Regions from separate parts of the Bacillus sp. KH172YL63 genome, predicted to be linked through region 1. Evidence: a T-box and tRNA genes for the amino acid it is inferred to sense, from the RefSeq annotation. Region 1 holds a T-box; the other regions hold tRNA genes.
The links. A T-box is a leader RNA that pairs with one kind of tRNA and senses whether it is charged. The one in region 1 lies ahead of thrS (threonine--tRNA ligase), so its partner is inferred to be a tRNA-Thr.

Region 1 (5,100 bases):
CTACCGGTGACGTGATGGGAATGGGATTACACTTGGGAAAAGTTTTTGTGACAGGTATGCTGATCAATATTTTCATCTTTGGATTCCTCATCTATACCATCATGAATTCAGTTTTCAGACGCTACCGGGGTAACATGCTAACCTTCGTACACAGAAAATGGAATTTTTAACAATATCTCTTTTTCCCCTGTCATCGTGCATCACTTTTTAAGTCAAACCCTGTCCCCGGTTTCATTCCCCCACCGCCTGGGCTTCCGCCGAGACGACGGCTTGCCACCATCGCCCATTCCCCTTTTTTCAATTACTTGAAACCCTCACAACCTTTATTTCGTATATCATGTATATCGTTTCAATATATATGGTACACATTATACTTTTCCAGCTTGGATTTTGTTATAATTTAACTATGATATCTGAATCTGAACTGGAGATTAGGAGGGTTACTATGACTGGAACCATTGCTGTGATCATGATTTTTTCCATTCCCATTCTCGGGATCATCACCGACCATTTTCAAAAGCAGTCCAAGCTTAAACAAAAGATGATTGTGGATGAGTTGGAGCTTGAAAAGCTTAAGCACGAAAATTTCGTTATTGAAACGCAAAAAATGCGTCTTGAATTGGAGCGGATGAAACTCCAGGACCCTAAAGAAAAAACAGAAAATCTCTAGATGAAGCGCCTGAATTGGCGTTTTTTGTTTGACTGCTTTTTTTAGGGCGGGGCATAAAGCCATTCATCACTTGGTTCCTATTACCTTTTCATTCCAAATACTCATTTTCAAGGGAATGTTTCAAGTAGCGGGCCATCCCGGTTTTTACATGTTTCATTCCATGTTTCCTGTAGAAGCCTTCATTTCCGGTTGTAGCGATCAACATAATACAGGAAATCTCCCTTAGTTGTGAAAGGATGTCCTCCAGGATCAAACTGCCGATCCCGTTTCCTTGAAAGTCTGCGTGGACAACGACATCGTAAATGCTAGCATTGAAAACTCCGTCTGTCAGTGCCCGTCCCACTCCTGTGATCAAACCATTCTTCTTTGCAATACACACGATATCACTTCTGCCATAGATTTTTTCGATCATTTCCGGGGTATGCTTCTCCCATCCGACTGACATGTACACCTCCTTTATCCCTTCAATCAGATCAGGGGTAAATTCGTTTTGGATGGTGATGTTCATGTTGATGCCCTCCCTTCCCCACGGTGAGGATCATTTTAATGAATTCATAATTGCCTCCGTTTGTTTGCTGACTGAAATGATGTTGGGGTTCAAAGCCCAATTTGGTATAAACCTTTATTGCACGCTTATTGAACGCCGCCACAGACAAGGTGAAATATGCCACGTCATACAGTGTCCCGGCGAAATCCATGCCTGCCTTCGCAAACGCCATCCCCCCTCCATTTCCAGTGAGTGACGGCTTCATACCCAAACCGATATCAACCGTCCCTTTTGGGGATTCATGATAAGTGAAGAAACCCATCATTTCCCCTTCATGATGCACAGAATAGGTAGTATGCCCGCGGAGCTTGTCGTCGAGGAATTCAGACAAATCTTCTTCATCTGCCGTCATATCATAAAAGGCATATTCTCCATCATACTTCCATTGATATGCGATTTCCTCCGCCTGCTCCTGGCTCATGATTGTAAACTGATAGCTCATTTGTTTCTCCTCTCATCAGAATATTCTGTATTATTCTTCTGTTAGTGTATAGAAAATAATAACCCCGTTCAAGAATGATTGTAAATTTTTTCAATTGAATTTCACAATGGAGCATATCTTTCCATATCGCCAACGCTATTTCGCACATTCCTCATGCAGCTTGTTTATGATTTCTCCCACTTTGAACATGCCGAGATCTCCATCTTTTCTTTTACGGAGAGAAACAGACCCCTCCTCCACTTCTTTCTGACCAATGATGAACATATAGGGTACCTTTTGCATCTCAGCCTCCCTGATTTTCAAACCAACCTTTTCAACCCGGTTGTCTAACTCCACCCGGAACCCTTCTTTCTCAAATTGGAACTTCAGCTCTTCTGCATATGACATATGCCCTTCGGAAATTGGCAGGATCTTGATCTGATGGGGGGCTAGCCACAGAGGAAAATCTCCGCCGTAATGTTCAATGATGATCGCCATGAATCTCTCGAGAGATCCGTAAATCGCCCGATGAATCATGATCGGCCTGTGTACCTGGCTGTCTTCCCCGATATACTCACATCCGAATTTCTCAGGCATTTGAAAATCGAGTTGCACTGTTCCGCATTGCCAGCTCCTGCCAAGACAATCGAGAATATGAAAATCGATTTTAGGTCCATAAAAAGCACCATCACCTTCATTGAGCTGATATTTGATCCCTCTCTCCTTCAATACTGTTTCCAGATCTTCCTCGGCCTGATTCCATAATGGGAGAGATCCCATGTAATCTTCTGGACGTGTTGACAGTTCCACTTTATAGTCGAATCCGAATCGACTATAAAACAAATCGATTAAATCCAGCACATGATGCAATTCAGCACGGATTTGATCTTCCCTTACAAACAGATGGGCATCATCTTGAGTGAAAGAACGGACCCTTAATAATCCACTCAACGACCCTGACAGTTCATGGCGGTGCACCAAGCCCAGCTCACCGTAGCGGATGGGCAATTCCCGGTAACTGCGCTTTTTATGCTTGTATATCAATACGGCCCCTGGACAGCTCATGGGCTTGATTGCGTATTGCTGATTATCCACTTCTGAGAAGTACATATTTTCATGATAATGATCCCAGTGACCAGACTGTTCCCATAAATGTTGTTTCATCATCACCGGTGTTCTGACTTCCTGGTATCCTGCCTTCCGATGCTCTCTCTTCCAGAAATCTTCAAGCTCATTTCTCAATTGCATCCCTTTCGGCAAAAAGAAAGGCATTCCCGGGGCTTCCTCCATTGATACAAATAACTCAAGCTCTTGACCGATCTTCCGATGATTTCTCTTTTCTACCTCTGATTGAATCGACATGTTCATTCCTCCCAGTATGTTATATAAAAAAACCGCATTCATCCCTATGCAAGGGACGAATGCGGTCGTGGTACCACCCTAATTCCGAGGTTCTCCATCCGGAGTGCCTCGCTCTTCTAAGATAACGGTCTTCCCGTTCGTGGATACTCCCATGTTCCCCACGAATGTTCCCAGGCGGTAAATCACCTTGTTTTCTTCAGGGCTTTCAGCCGGTGACCCTGTTCTCTGGAAAGAAAAGTGAAGATGATTCATGTCCTTTTCATCGCGTATTATATCAATAAAAAACCGCACCCGTCCCTAACCAAGGGACGAGTGCGGTCGTGGTTCCACCCAAATTCCGAAGCATACTTATGCTTCGCTTAAGTAAGATAACGGTTATACCGATCATGGATACTGCGCTGTTCTCCATAATAGCTCCGAGGTGGTAATGCATTCTTTTTCTCTTCAGGGCTTTCAGCCGATGACCCTGTTCTCTGACAAAGAGACTCCGGAATGAATCATGTCCTCTTCAATGCTTTGTCATAATATATTCAATATTCTCTCAATATGTTATTGAAATTATATGGCAATATTTTCAATATGTCAATTCTTTCTTTCATTTTCCAATGCATCCAGATCGGAGGGACATCTGCACCTGAATGTTTCAGTAATTTTTTTTAGCTGTTTTCGTAAACATTGTGGCTTTTAGACAAGCGAGATGCGGTTGATTTCCGCTACAGATGCTCGCTTTCCGCGGGGATGGCGGTGAGCCTCCTCGGACTTCGTCCTGCGGGGTCTCACCTGTCCATCAGTTCCCGCAGGAGTCGAGCATCTTCCGCTCCAATCAACCATCCTAGATAAAAACCAAAAATCCACGGAATTAACTGCTTATTCATCTTCTAAATAGTAGTGATAAACTTAATTCAAGTACATTCCCCTTGATTCATTGATTTATTACGCAGTCTCAAATTACTGGAGTTGCTCACATTAACATCTAATAGCAACAATCTATGCGAAAAGAACCTTTTTTTAAAAACAGCCGTGCAAATTTAATGAATATCTTTCTTCTTAAATCTACCCCCTCTTACTTCTGCAATATCGGCGATGGCGAGAAAGGCAGAAGGATCATGTTCTGCGACAATGTCTTTCAGCTTCGCTTCTTCCAATCTTGTAATCACGCAGAATATCACTTTCTTATCATCCCCGGAGAAAGCCCCTTCCCCTTTCAAGTAGGTGACCCCCCTCCCCAATCGATGAAGGAGGGCATCGCCGATCTGCTCATGATTCTCACTGATGATCCATACCGATTTGGACTCATCCAGCCCCTTGATCGTAATGTCGATCATCTTGAAGGCAACATAATACGCAAGAAGGGAATACATGGCACGGTCCCAGCTGAACACAAAACCTGCACAAGCTAGGATGAAAAGATTGACGATCATGATGATTTCACCTACGGAAAATGGCAGTCTTTTACTCGATAGGATGGCTAGGATTTCCGTACCGTCAAGTGAACCGCCATAACGGATCACAAGACCAACCCCGATTCCGAGGACAATCCCACCGAATAATGAAGCGAGCAGAATATCCTGTGTAAATGCTGCAACTGGATGCAGAAAAGTGGTGGATACCGATAAGACGATGATTCCGTATAATGTAGATAAAGCGAAGGTCTTTCCGATTTGTTTATAACCGATGAAGAAAAAGGGGATGTTGAGTACGAAGATAAAGAGACCGAGGTTCATTCCGCTCAGATGGGACAGCATGATGGAAACCCCGACGATGCCCCCGTCAATGACCTGGTTGGGCACAAGAAAAATCTCCAGACCCACCGCCATGATCACAGCACCTATTGTGATCAGAAAAGCCCTTTTCAGCACCTCATTCAGGGGAATCTTCTTATGCATCACCTTGACCTGCTGCCGCTCATTCATGACCTGTCCCTCTATCATTCTCATCCCTCTCCTCCCCAATCAATCATTCTCCGTGACAGCAGCACACAACCCCTCCACACCGAAAGTTCACCCTTTATATGTAAAACACCACACAAAATCAAAACCCAGCAAAAGCTTGTATTACCTACTATATTCTCTCCCCCACCACATAATTCCTTCCAAAGAA
Region 2 (5,100 bases), 1.7 Mb from region 1:
AGAGACTCGGTGAAATTATAGTACCTGTGAAGATGCAGGTTACCCGCGACAGGACGGAAAGACCCCGTGGAGCTTTACTGTAGCCTGATATTGAATTTTGGTACAGCTTGTACAGGATAGGTAGGAGCCTTGGAAACCGGAGCGCCAGCTTCGGTGGAGGCATCGGTGGGATACTACCCTGGCTGTATTGAAATTCTAACCCGCGCCCCTTATCGGGGTGGGAGACAGTGTCAGGTGGGTAGTTTGACTGGGGCGGTCGCCTCCTAAAGAGTAACGGAGGCGCCCAAAGGTTCCCTCAGAATGGTTGGAAATCATTCGCAGAGTGTAAAGGCACAAGGGAGCTTGACTGCGAGACCTACAAGTCGAGCAGGGACGAAAGTCGGGCTTAGTGATCCGGTGGTTCCGCATGGAAGGGCCATCGCTCAACGGATAAAAGCTACCCCGGGGATAACAGGCTTATCTCCCCCAAGAGTCCACATCGACGGGGAGGTTTGGCACCTCGATGTCGGCTCATCGCATCCTGGGGCTGTAGTCGGTCCCAAGGGTTGGGCTGTTCGCCCATTAAAGCGGTACGCGAGCTGGGTTCAGAACGTCGTGAGACAGTTCGGTCCCCTATCCGTCGTGGGCGCAGGAAATTTGAGAGGAGCTGTCCTTAGTACGAGAGGACCGGGATGGACGCACCGCTGGTGTACCAGTTGTCTTGCCAAAGGCATCGCTGGGTAGCTATGTGCGGAAGGGATAAGTGCTGAAAGCATCTAAGCATGAAGCCCCCTCGAGATGAGATTTCCCATCACGTAAGTGAGTAAGATCCCTAGAAGATGACTAGGTAGATAGGTCAGAGATGGAAGCATGGCGACATGTGGAGTTGACTGATACTAATCGATCGAGGACTTAACCACAAAGAGTCATATTTATATGAACAACAGGCTGATATTCGGCTTTCTTGACATCAATTCTTTATCTAGTTTTCAGGGAATAAATTTTATGCGAAAGTATAAAAAAAGCCTTGAAAAATTATATCAACACGATATAATAGAACTTGTCCTTTTAAAGGATAAACAATAGTCTGGTGATTATGGCGAAGAGGTCACACCCGTTCCCATGCCGAACACGGAAGTTAAGCTCTTCAGCGCCGATGGTAGTTGGGGGATCTCCCCCTGTGAGAGTAGGACGTCGCCAGGCTATATATAATGGAGGATTAGCTCAGCTGGGAGAGCATCTGCCTTACAAGCAGAGGGTCGGCGGTTCGATCCCGTCATCCTCCACCATTACACTTGCCGGTGTAGCTCAACTGGTAGAGCAACTGACTTGTAATCAGTAGGTTGGGGGTTCAAGTCCTCTTGCCGGCACCATTTGGTTTTTTGAGAGCCATTAGCTCAGTTGGTAGAGCATCTGACTTTTAATCAGAGGGTCGAAGGTTCGAATCCTTCATGGCTCACCATTTTTATCATGTAAGTTCAATGACTTACAATTTGCGGGTGTGGCGGAATTGGCAGACGCACCAGACTTAGGATCTGGCGCCGCGAGGCGTGGGGGTTCAAGTCCCTTCACCCGCACCATTTGTTTTGCGGAAGTAGTTCAGTGGTAGAACACCACCTTGCCAAGGTGGGGGTCGCGGGTTCGAATCCCGTCTTCCGCTCCATACTAGCCGGGGTGGCGGAACTGGCAGACGCACAGGACTTAAAATCCTGCGGTAGGTGACTACCGTACCGGTTCGATTCCGGTCCTCGGCACCATAGATTTTTGCGCAAGCAAATTATCTTTCCATAAGGTGCTTTAAAAAGTAAAAAAACAACAATATTTACATCTTGCGCCCGTAGCTCAATTGGATAGAGCGTTTGACTACGGATCAAAAGGTTAGGGGTTCGACTCCTCTCGGGCGCGCCATATTTCGGGAAGTAGCTCAGCTTGGTAGAGCACTTGGTTTGGGACCAAGGGGTCGCAGGTTCGAATCCTGTCTTCCCGACCACTTCATATGGGGCCTTAGCTCAGCTGGGAGAGCGCCTGCTTTGCACGCAGGAGGTCAGCGGTTCGATCCCGCTAGGCTCCACCAAGTTTTTTTACGACAGTAACGAAACTTTCATACTTCAACATAGCTTGTTTCTTGGCGGTGTAGCTCAGCTGGCTAGAGCGTACGGTTCATACCCGTGAGGTCGGGGGTTCGATCCCCTCCGCCGCTACCAATAGGGACCTTTAGCTCAGTTGGTTAGAGCAGACGGCTCATAACCGTCCGGTCGTAGGTTCGAGTCCTACAAGGTCCACCAAGTACCATTTTTCAATACGGAGGAATACCCAAGTCCGGCTGAAGGGATCGGTCTTGAAAACCGACAGGGGTGTAACAGCCCGCGGGGGTTCGAATCCCCCTTCCTCCTCCATTTTTAAATTATATTCTTAACGTCGCGGGGTGGAGCAGTTCGGTAGCTCGTCGGGCTCATAACCCGAAGGTCGCAGGTTCAAATCCTGTCCCCGCAATACCATTTTTGCTAACGCAAGGTAATGAACCATATTTTGCTGACGTAAAGTAATGAAAGTTATTTTTGCTGACGCAAAAAAACTCTGGTCCGGTAGTTCAGTTGGTTAGAATGCCTGCCTGTCACGCAGGAGGTCGCGGGTTCGAGTCCCGTCCGGACCGCCATTTGTTTTTTTTAAAATATTTAGAATAATATGGCTCAGTAGCTCAGTTGGTAGAGCAATGGACTGAAAATCCATGTGTCGGCGGTTCGATTCCGTCCTGAGCCACCATTTTTTGTTTGTGAATATTATGGCGATTGTGGCGAAGTGGTTAACGCACCTGATTGTGGTTCAGGCATTCGTGGGTTCGATTCCCATCAGTCGCCCCATATTTTCATTCTTTTGCGGGTGTAGTTTAGTGGTAAAACCTCAGCCTTCCAAGCTGATGATGAGGGTTCGATTCCCTTCACCCGCTCCAATTATTTTATGGGCCTATAGCTCAGCTGGTTAGAGCGCACGCCTGATAAGCGTGAGGTCGGTGGTTCGAGTCCACTTAGGCCCACCATCATATTATTCCGCAGTAGCTCAGTGGTAGAGCTATCGGCTGTTAACCGATCGGTCGCAAGTTCGAATCTTGCCTGCGGAGCCAATTACGGGGAAGTACTCAAGTGGCTGAAGAGGCGCCCCTGCTAAGGGTGTAGGTCGGGCAACTGGCGCGAGGGTTCAAATCCCTCCTTCTCCGCCATCTTGGCCCATTGGTCAAGCGGTTAAGACACCGCCCTTTCACGGCGGTAACACGGGTTCGAATCCCGTATGGGTCATATTAAAAAAGACTATCATCATGATAGTCTTTTTTATTTTGTTTATAAACCTTCAGCTGCTTTCATCCAGCCTTGCGTTGATAAAAATTTCAAGTCATACATTCCTCCTCTGTCGGCAGGGCTCAAGCGAGCAAACCGGCCAGCCATCTACATCCCCGGGAAAATAGCCCTCCCGCATATTTGAAAAATCAATGCTTTCTGAAGCCGTCCAAAATCTCTCATCTTCTCTCCGGCACATGCAGCGCTTCAACTCCGAACAGCTTCTCCTTGTAAAGACGTATGCTGTGATCCCTCCTTCTCTATCACACTCTCCTGAAATTTAAGAAATTGTCTACTATTTGGTTTACATCATCTGTTATTTAGTCCTTGTACAAAAACTTGATTTACCCATTCACCTTCCACCGTTCGACAACTCCACTACCTATCCTATTGAACCCATTTGATTCAAACTTCAAGTATTTCTCTATATCCTCTCTTATTAATTTCATTTTAAGTGAAAAAACTTTCGACAAACTTCGCTATCGATTTCCTCTGTTTTTACTGCTAAATCAAAATGTAAACCTTATCATTTGTCATTAATATCCAATTATGCCGAAGTTAACGTAAGGAGTGTAGTAAATTGTCGTAATTGAGCGACGATTAGTTAAAGGATTTTACTGATGTTAAAAGAAAGTAGTATGTAGATTGAAAAAGTGTAGGTGAGTTGATGAACGCAATGACCATAACAGATTATGATGTTTATTTATTTCATGAGGGAAGTATGCAGCAGGCCTATCAGTTTATGGGGGCACATGTAGTGAGGGATGCTACAGGCACTCATACAGAATTTTGCGTTTGGGCACCGAAAGCTAGACAGGTTACAGTAGTGGGTTCGTTTAACGATTGGAATGGTGTCGGGTATGAACTTAGACGCCGCAATGACCAAGGGATATGGACGGCCCGTATACAGGGGGATTTGACGGGAGAAACGTATAAATATGAAATCACGACTCCTTATGGCACCAAGAAATTAAAGGCGGATCCATATGGGTTTGCCTCTGAGAAGCGCCCGCGAACCGCAAGTGTCGTGTACGACCTCCAGGGATTCGCCTGGGAAGATGAGAAGTGGCTTGAAGAAAGGGCCTCGCAAGCGGTCTACGATAGGCCGATGTCGATCTATGAAGTGCATTTAGGCACATGGAAGAAGAAAGCAGGCAAGTTTCTTTCCTACAAGGAATTGGCTCAGCAATTGATTCCTCATGTAAAGGCGCATGGCTTTACCCATATAGAGCTTCTCCCGGTCACAGAGCATCCTTTTGACAGGTCCTGGGGGTATCAGGGGACCGGTTATTACTCTCCTACAAGCAGGTACGGTTCTCCACATGAGCTGATGGCCTTTGTGAATGAGTGTCACCTACATTCCATCGGGGTGATCCTTGACTGGGTCCCGGGGCACTTTTGTAAGGATGCACACGGCCTGTATGAATTTGACGGTTCATTTGCTTATGAGTACGGAGAAGAACGGGATCGTGAGAATTATACGTGGGGGACGGCGAATTTTGACCTTGGAAAAGGGGAAGTCAGGAGTTTCCTCATATCCAATGCCCGCTTTTGGATGGAAATGTATCATATTGATGGGTTCCGGATCGATGCTGTTGCCAATATCATTTACTGGGCGAATCAGGGACAGACGGCTCCGAATGACGGTGCCATCCAATTCTTGAAGAAATTGAATACGGCAGTGTTTGAGTATGATCCTTCCATCCTGATGATGGCAGAGGATTCAACAGACTGGCCGCAGGTGACATCACCTGTCCATTATGGAGGCCTGGGATTTAATTATAAGTGG
Region 3 (5,100 bases), 790 kb from region 1:
ATGGGGGAACCCATTGTTCGTAATGGAACAATATCCATATTTGAATACATAGAGTATGGAAGGCAGACCCAGGGAACTGAAACATCTAAGTACCTGGAGGAAGAGAAAGCAATTGCGATTCCCTGAGTAGCGGCGAGCGAAACGGGATGTAGCCCAAACCAAGAGGCTTGCCTCTTGGGGTTGTAGGACACTCTATACGGAGTTACAAAGGAATGAAGTAGACGAAGAAGTCTGGAAAGGCTCGTCAAAGAAGGTAACAACCCTGTAGTTGAAACTTCATTCTCTCTTGAGTGGATCCTGAGTACGGCGGAACACGTGAAATTCCGTCGGAATCTGGGAGGACCATCTCCCAAGGCTAAATACTACCTAGTGACCGATAGTGAACCAGTACCGTGAGGGAAAGGTGAAAAGCACCCCGGAAGGGGGAGTGAAATAGAACCTGAAACCGTGTGCCTACAAGTAGTCAGAGCCCGTTAACGGGTGATGGCGTGCCTTTTGTAGAATGAACCGGCGAGTTACGATCCCATGCAAGGTTAAGTTGATAAGACGGAGCCGCAGCGAAAGCGAGTCTGAATAGGGCGATTTGAGTATGTGGTCGTAGACCCGAAACCAGGTGATCTACCCATGTCCAGGATGAAGTTCAGGTAACACTGAATGGAGGTCCGAACCCACGCACGTTGAAAAGTGCGGGGATGAGGTGTGGGTAGCGGAGAAATTCCAATCGAACTTGGAGATAGCTGGTTCTCTCCGAAATAGCTTTAGGGCTAGCCTCATGTGTAAGAGTCTTGGAGGTAGAGCACTGTTTGGACTAGGGGCCCTCATCGGGTTACCGAATTCAGACAAACTCCGAATGCCAAAGACTTATCCATGGGAGTCAGACTGCGAGTGATAAGATCCGTAGTCGAAAGGGAAACAGCCCAGACCACCAGCTAAGGTCCCAAAGTATACGTTAAGTGGAAAAGGATGTGGAGTTGCTTAGACAACCAGGATGTTGGCTTAGAAGCAGCCACCATTTAAAGAGTGCGTAATAGCTCACTGGTCGAGTGACTCTGCGCCGAAAATGTACCGGGGCTAAACGTATCACCGAAGCTGTGGATTGACACCTTTAGGTGTCAGTGGTAGGAGAGCGTTCTAAGGACTGCGAAGCTAGACCGTAAGGACTGGTGGAGTGCTTAGAAGTGAGAATGCCGGTATGAGTAGCGAAAGATGGGTGAGAATCCCATCCACCGAATGCCTAAGGTTTCCTGAGGAAGGCTCGTCCGCTCAGGGTTAGTCAGGACCTAAGTCGAGGCCGATAGGCGTAGACGATGGACAACAGGTTGATATTCCTGTACCACCTCTTTTCCGTTTGAGCAATGGGGGACGCAGGAGGATAAGGTAAGCGCACTGCTGGATATGTGCGTCTAAGCAGTTAGGCTGATGATGAGGCAAATCCCGTCATCGTGAAGGCTGAGCTGTGATAGCGAGCGAATTATAGTAGCGAAGTTCCTGATTCCACACTGCCAAGAAAAGCCTCTAGCGAGGGAAAAGGTGCCTGTACCGCAAACCGACACAGGTAGGCGAGGAGAGAATCCTAAGGTGAGCGAGAGAACTCTCGTTAAGGAACTCGGCAAAATGACCCCGTAACTTCGGGAGAAGGGGTGCTCTGGTAGGGTGCAAGCCCGAGAGAGCCGCAGTGAATAGGCCCAGGCGACTGTTTAGCAAAAACACAGGTCTCTGCGAAGCCGTAAGGCGAAGTATAGGGGCTGACGCCTGCCCGGTGCTGGAAGGTTAAGAGGAGTGCTTAGCGCAAGCGAAGGTGCGAATCGAAGCCCCAGTAAACGGCGGCCGTAACTATAACGGTCCTAAGGTAGCGAAATTCCTTGTCGGGTAAGTTCCGACCCGCACGAAAGGCGTAACGATCTGGGCACTGTCTCAACGAGAGACTCGGTGAAATTATAGTACCTGTGAAGATGCAGGTTACCCGCGACAGGACGGAAAGACCCCGTGGAGCTTTACTGTAGCCTGATATTGAATTTTGGTACAGCTTGTACAGGATAGGTAGGAGCCTTGGAAACCGGAGCGCCAGCTTCGGTGGAGGCATCGGTGGGATACTACCCTGGCTGTATTGAAATTCTAACCCGCGCCCCTTATCGGGGTGGGAGACAGTGTCAGGTGGGCAGTTTGACTGGGGCGGTCGCCTCCTAAAGAGTAACGGAGGCGCCCAAAGGTTCCCTCAGAATGGTTGGAAATCATTCGCAGAGTGTAAAGGCACAAGGGAGCTTGACTGCGAGACCTACAAGTCGAGCAGGGACGAAAGTCGGGCTTAGTGATCCGGTGGTTCCGCATGGAAGGGCCATCGCTCAACGGATAAAAGCTACCCCGGGGATAACAGGCTTATCTCCCCCAAGAGTCCACATCGACGGGGAGGTTTGGCACCTCGATGTCGGCTCATCGCATCCTGGGGCTGTAGTCGGTCCCAAGGGTTGGGCTGTTCGCCCATTAAAGCGGTACGCGAGCTGGGTTCAGAACGTCGTGAGACAGTTCGGTCCCTATCCGTCGTGGGCGCAGGAAATTTGAGAGGAGCTGTCCTTAGTACGAGAGGACCGGGATGGACGCACCGCTGGTGTACCAGTTGTCTTGCCAAAGGCATCGCTGGGTAGCTATGTGCGGAAGGGATAAGTGCTGAAAGCATCTAAGCATGAAGCCCCCTCGAGATGAGATTTCCCATCACGTAAGTGAGTAAGATCCCTAGAAGATGACTAGGTAGATAGGTCAGAGATGGAAGCATGGCGACATGTGGAGTTGACTGATACTAATCGATCGAGGACTTAACCACAAAGAGTCATATTTATATGAACAATCGGCTGATATTCGGCTTTCTTGACATCAATTCTTTATCTAGTTTTCAGGGAATAAATTTTATGCGAAAGTATAAAAAAACCTTGAAAAATATCATATAAACGATATAATAGTACTTGTCCTCAAAAAAGGACATACAATAGTCTGGTGACTATGGCGAAGAGGTCACACCCGTTCCCATGCCGAACACGGAAGTTAAGCTCTTCAGCGCCGATGGTAGTTGGGGGATCTCCCCCTGTGAGAGTAGGACGTCGCCAGGCATATCGTTCCGCAGTAGCTCAGTGGTAGAGCTATCGGCTGTTAACCGATCGGTCGCAAGTTCGAATCTTGCCTGCGGAGCCATTTTATGGAGAGCTGTCCGAGTGGCCGAAGGAGCACGATTGGAAATCGTGTAGACGGTTAACGCTGTCTCAAGGGTTCAAATCCCTTGCTCTCCGCCATAACATTTCCATAAAGATAAATATGGCCCATTGGTCAAGCGGTTAAGACACCGCCCTTTCACGGCGGTAACACGGGTTCGAATCCCGTATGGGTCACCATTTTTATAAATGATATACATACTGGAGGATTAGCTCAGCTGGGAGAGCATCTGCCTTACAAGCAGAGGGTCGGCGGTTCGATCCCGTCATCCTCCACCATTTTATCGACGCGGGGTGGAGCAGTTCGGTAGCTCGTCGGGCTCATAACCCGAAGGTCGCAGGTTCAAATCCTGTCCCCGCAATACCATTTTTGATTCAGTAGGAGATTTTCCTTGATGAGTCACCTATGGATAGTTATTTTTGCTGGCGCAAAAAAACTCTGGTCCGGTAGTTCAGTTGGTTAGAATGCCTGCCTGTCACGCAGGAGGTCGCGGGTTCGAGTCCCGTCCGGACCGCCATTTTCTTTTAAAGCATAATGGCTGATTTGATTTAAATATTATGGCTCAGTAGCTCAGTTGGTAGAGCAATGGACTGAAAATCCATGTGTCGGCGGTTCGATTCCGTCCTGAGCCACCATTTGTTTCACTGGATGCCGGTGTAGCTCAACTGGTAGAGCAACTGACTTGTAATCAGTAGGTTGGGGGTTCAAGTCCTCTTGCCGGCACCATCCGAGTGATCTCATATGGAGGGGTAGCGAAGTGGCTAAACGCGGCGGACTGTAAATCCGCTCCTTCGGGTTCGGCAGTTCGAATCTGCCCCCCTCCACCATTTTTTTTATAGGGGTATAGTTTAAAGGTAGAACGAAGGTCTCCAAAACCTTTGGTGTGGGTTCGATTCCTACTACCCCTGCCAATTTTATTATGGCGATTGTGGCGAAGTGGTTAACGCACCTGATTGTGGTTCAGGCATTCGTGGGTTCGATTCCCATCAGTCGCCCCATTAAAGTCACATTTTCAATTCAGTGACATATACTAACAGTGGGCTATAGCCAAGCGGTAAGGCATCGCACTTTGACTGCGACATGCGTTGGTTCGAATCCAGCTAGCCCAGTAGTGCGGAAGTAGTTCAGTGGTAGAACACCACCTTGCCAAGGTGGGGGTCGCGGGTTCGAATCCCGTCTTCCGCTCCAATCATATGGCGGCATAGCCAAGTGGTAAGGCATGGGTCTGCAAAACCCTGATCACCGGTTCAAATCCGGTTGCCGCCTCCATATGTAATGCCGGTGTGGCGGAATTGGCAGACGCGCACGACTCAAAATCGTGTTCCTCTGGAGTGCCGGTTCGATCCCGGCCACCGGTACCACATCGCGGGTGTAGTTTAGTGGTAAAACCTCAGCCTTCCAAGCTGATGATGAGGGTTCGATTCCCTTCACCCGCTCCAACTTACATACGACAGGCTTTCTCATTATGAGGAAGCTTTTTTTGTTGTTTATTAAATAGATAGCGGTGGGGATTTAGAGCGGGATCGAGCGTGTTAGCTTTAAAATGGCGCTCATTTATCTTCAATACTGGGATTATATGTTCAAAGTGACTGTGTATATATTTCATCTCTGGCTTATACCTTCAAAATACCCGTCTTGAGAGTTAATCCGGAGCACATATTTTCAAAACACTTCAACTTATTTTCAAATCTGTGATTTTATTTTCAAAAATGCCCCCCTTATTTTCAATTCCACGATTTTATTTTCAAAAGTGCTGCCCAACGCTTCACACCCCACTCGTGCCACCATGAGTTGCTTAATCAAGCATCTTATTTACCCCCATCACCACAACCTAAAACCTATCTAGTCAAAATAGTGCACCTTCTTCGTCAATTGAGTCTCCCTTAATGAGAAAGCGCT

Region 2: it has a tRNA-Thr gene. The T-box ahead of thrS (threonine--tRNA ligase) is inferred to sense a tRNA for this amino acid. The anticodon was not compared.
Region 3: it has a tRNA-Thr gene. The T-box ahead of thrS (threonine--tRNA ligase) is inferred to sense a tRNA for this amino acid. The anticodon was not compared.

Annotation. Positions count from the first base shown of each region.
Region 1 is NZ_AP022842.1:1,775,022-1,780,121, reverse strand. It holds gene KH172YL63_RS08815 (DUF2062 domain-containing protein) at 1-170, shown strand, start outside; gene KH172YL63_RS08810 (hypothetical protein) at 446-670, shown strand; gene KH172YL63_RS08805 (GNAT family N-acetyltransferase) at 759-1,178, opposite strand; gene KH172YL63_RS08800 (GNAT family N-acetyltransferase) at 1,144-1,659, opposite strand; gene thrS (threonine--tRNA ligase) at 1,795-3,000, opposite strand; T-box leader at 3,302-3,521, opposite strand; gene KH172YL63_RS08790 (YitT family protein) at 4,029-4,886, opposite strand.
Region 2 is NZ_AP022842.1:3,461,959-3,467,058, reverse strand. It holds rRNA gene KH172YL63_RS17790 (23S ribosomal RNA) at 1-899, shown strand, start outside; rRNA gene rrf (5S ribosomal RNA) at 1,066-1,182, shown strand; tRNA gene KH172YL63_RS17780 (tRNA-Val) at 1,193-1,268, shown strand; tRNA gene KH172YL63_RS17775 (tRNA-Thr) at 1,277-1,352, shown strand; tRNA gene KH172YL63_RS17770 (tRNA-Lys) at 1,366-1,441, shown strand; tRNA gene KH172YL63_RS17765 (tRNA-Leu) at 1,475-1,559, shown strand; tRNA gene KH172YL63_RS17760 (tRNA-Gly) at 1,568-1,642, shown strand; tRNA gene KH172YL63_RS17755 (tRNA-Leu) at 1,648-1,736, shown strand; tRNA gene KH172YL63_RS17750 (tRNA-Arg) at 1,811-1,887, shown strand; tRNA gene KH172YL63_RS17745 (tRNA-Pro) at 1,893-1,969, shown strand; tRNA gene KH172YL63_RS17740 (tRNA-Ala) at 1,978-2,053, shown strand; tRNA gene KH172YL63_RS17735 (tRNA-Met) at 2,107-2,183, shown strand; tRNA gene KH172YL63_RS17730 (tRNA-Ile) at 2,188-2,264, shown strand; tRNA gene KH172YL63_RS17725 (tRNA-Ser) at 2,283-2,375, shown strand; tRNA gene KH172YL63_RS17720 (tRNA-Met) at 2,399-2,472, shown strand; tRNA gene KH172YL63_RS17715 (tRNA-Asp) at 2,559-2,635, shown strand; tRNA gene KH172YL63_RS17710 (tRNA-Phe) at 2,667-2,742, shown strand; tRNA gene KH172YL63_RS17705 (tRNA-His) at 2,765-2,840, shown strand; tRNA gene KH172YL63_RS17700 (tRNA-Gly) at 2,856-2,929, shown strand; tRNA gene KH172YL63_RS17695 (tRNA-Ile) at 2,940-3,016, shown strand; tRNA gene KH172YL63_RS17690 (tRNA-Asn) at 3,026-3,100, shown strand; tRNA gene KH172YL63_RS17685 (tRNA-Ser) at 3,106-3,196, shown strand; tRNA gene KH172YL63_RS17680 (tRNA-Glu) at 3,201-3,272, shown strand; partial or broken gene glgB (1,4-alpha-glucan branching enzyme) at 3,979-5,100, shown strand, end outside.
Region 3 is NZ_AP022842.1:980,688-985,787, forward strand. It holds rRNA gene KH172YL63_RS04845 (23S ribosomal RNA) at 1-2,818, shown strand, start outside; rRNA gene rrf (5S ribosomal RNA) at 2,985-3,101, shown strand; tRNA gene KH172YL63_RS04855 (tRNA-Asn) at 3,109-3,183, shown strand; tRNA gene KH172YL63_RS04860 (tRNA-Ser) at 3,190-3,281, shown strand; tRNA gene KH172YL63_RS04865 (tRNA-Glu) at 3,306-3,380, shown strand; tRNA gene KH172YL63_RS04870 (tRNA-Val) at 3,404-3,479, shown strand; tRNA gene KH172YL63_RS04875 (tRNA-Met) at 3,489-3,562, shown strand; tRNA gene KH172YL63_RS04880 (tRNA-Asp) at 3,642-3,718, shown strand; tRNA gene KH172YL63_RS04885 (tRNA-Phe) at 3,761-3,836, shown strand; tRNA gene KH172YL63_RS04890 (tRNA-Thr) at 3,852-3,927, shown strand; tRNA gene KH172YL63_RS04895 (tRNA-Tyr) at 3,945-4,028, shown strand; tRNA gene KH172YL63_RS04900 (tRNA-Trp) at 4,039-4,112, shown strand; tRNA gene KH172YL63_RS04905 (tRNA-His) at 4,124-4,199, shown strand; tRNA gene KH172YL63_RS04910 (tRNA-Gln) at 4,239-4,310, shown strand; tRNA gene KH172YL63_RS04915 (tRNA-Gly) at 4,315-4,389, shown strand; tRNA gene KH172YL63_RS04920 (tRNA-Cys) at 4,397-4,470, shown strand; tRNA gene KH172YL63_RS04925 (tRNA-Leu) at 4,479-4,562, shown strand; tRNA gene KH172YL63_RS04930 (tRNA-Gly) at 4,567-4,640, shown strand.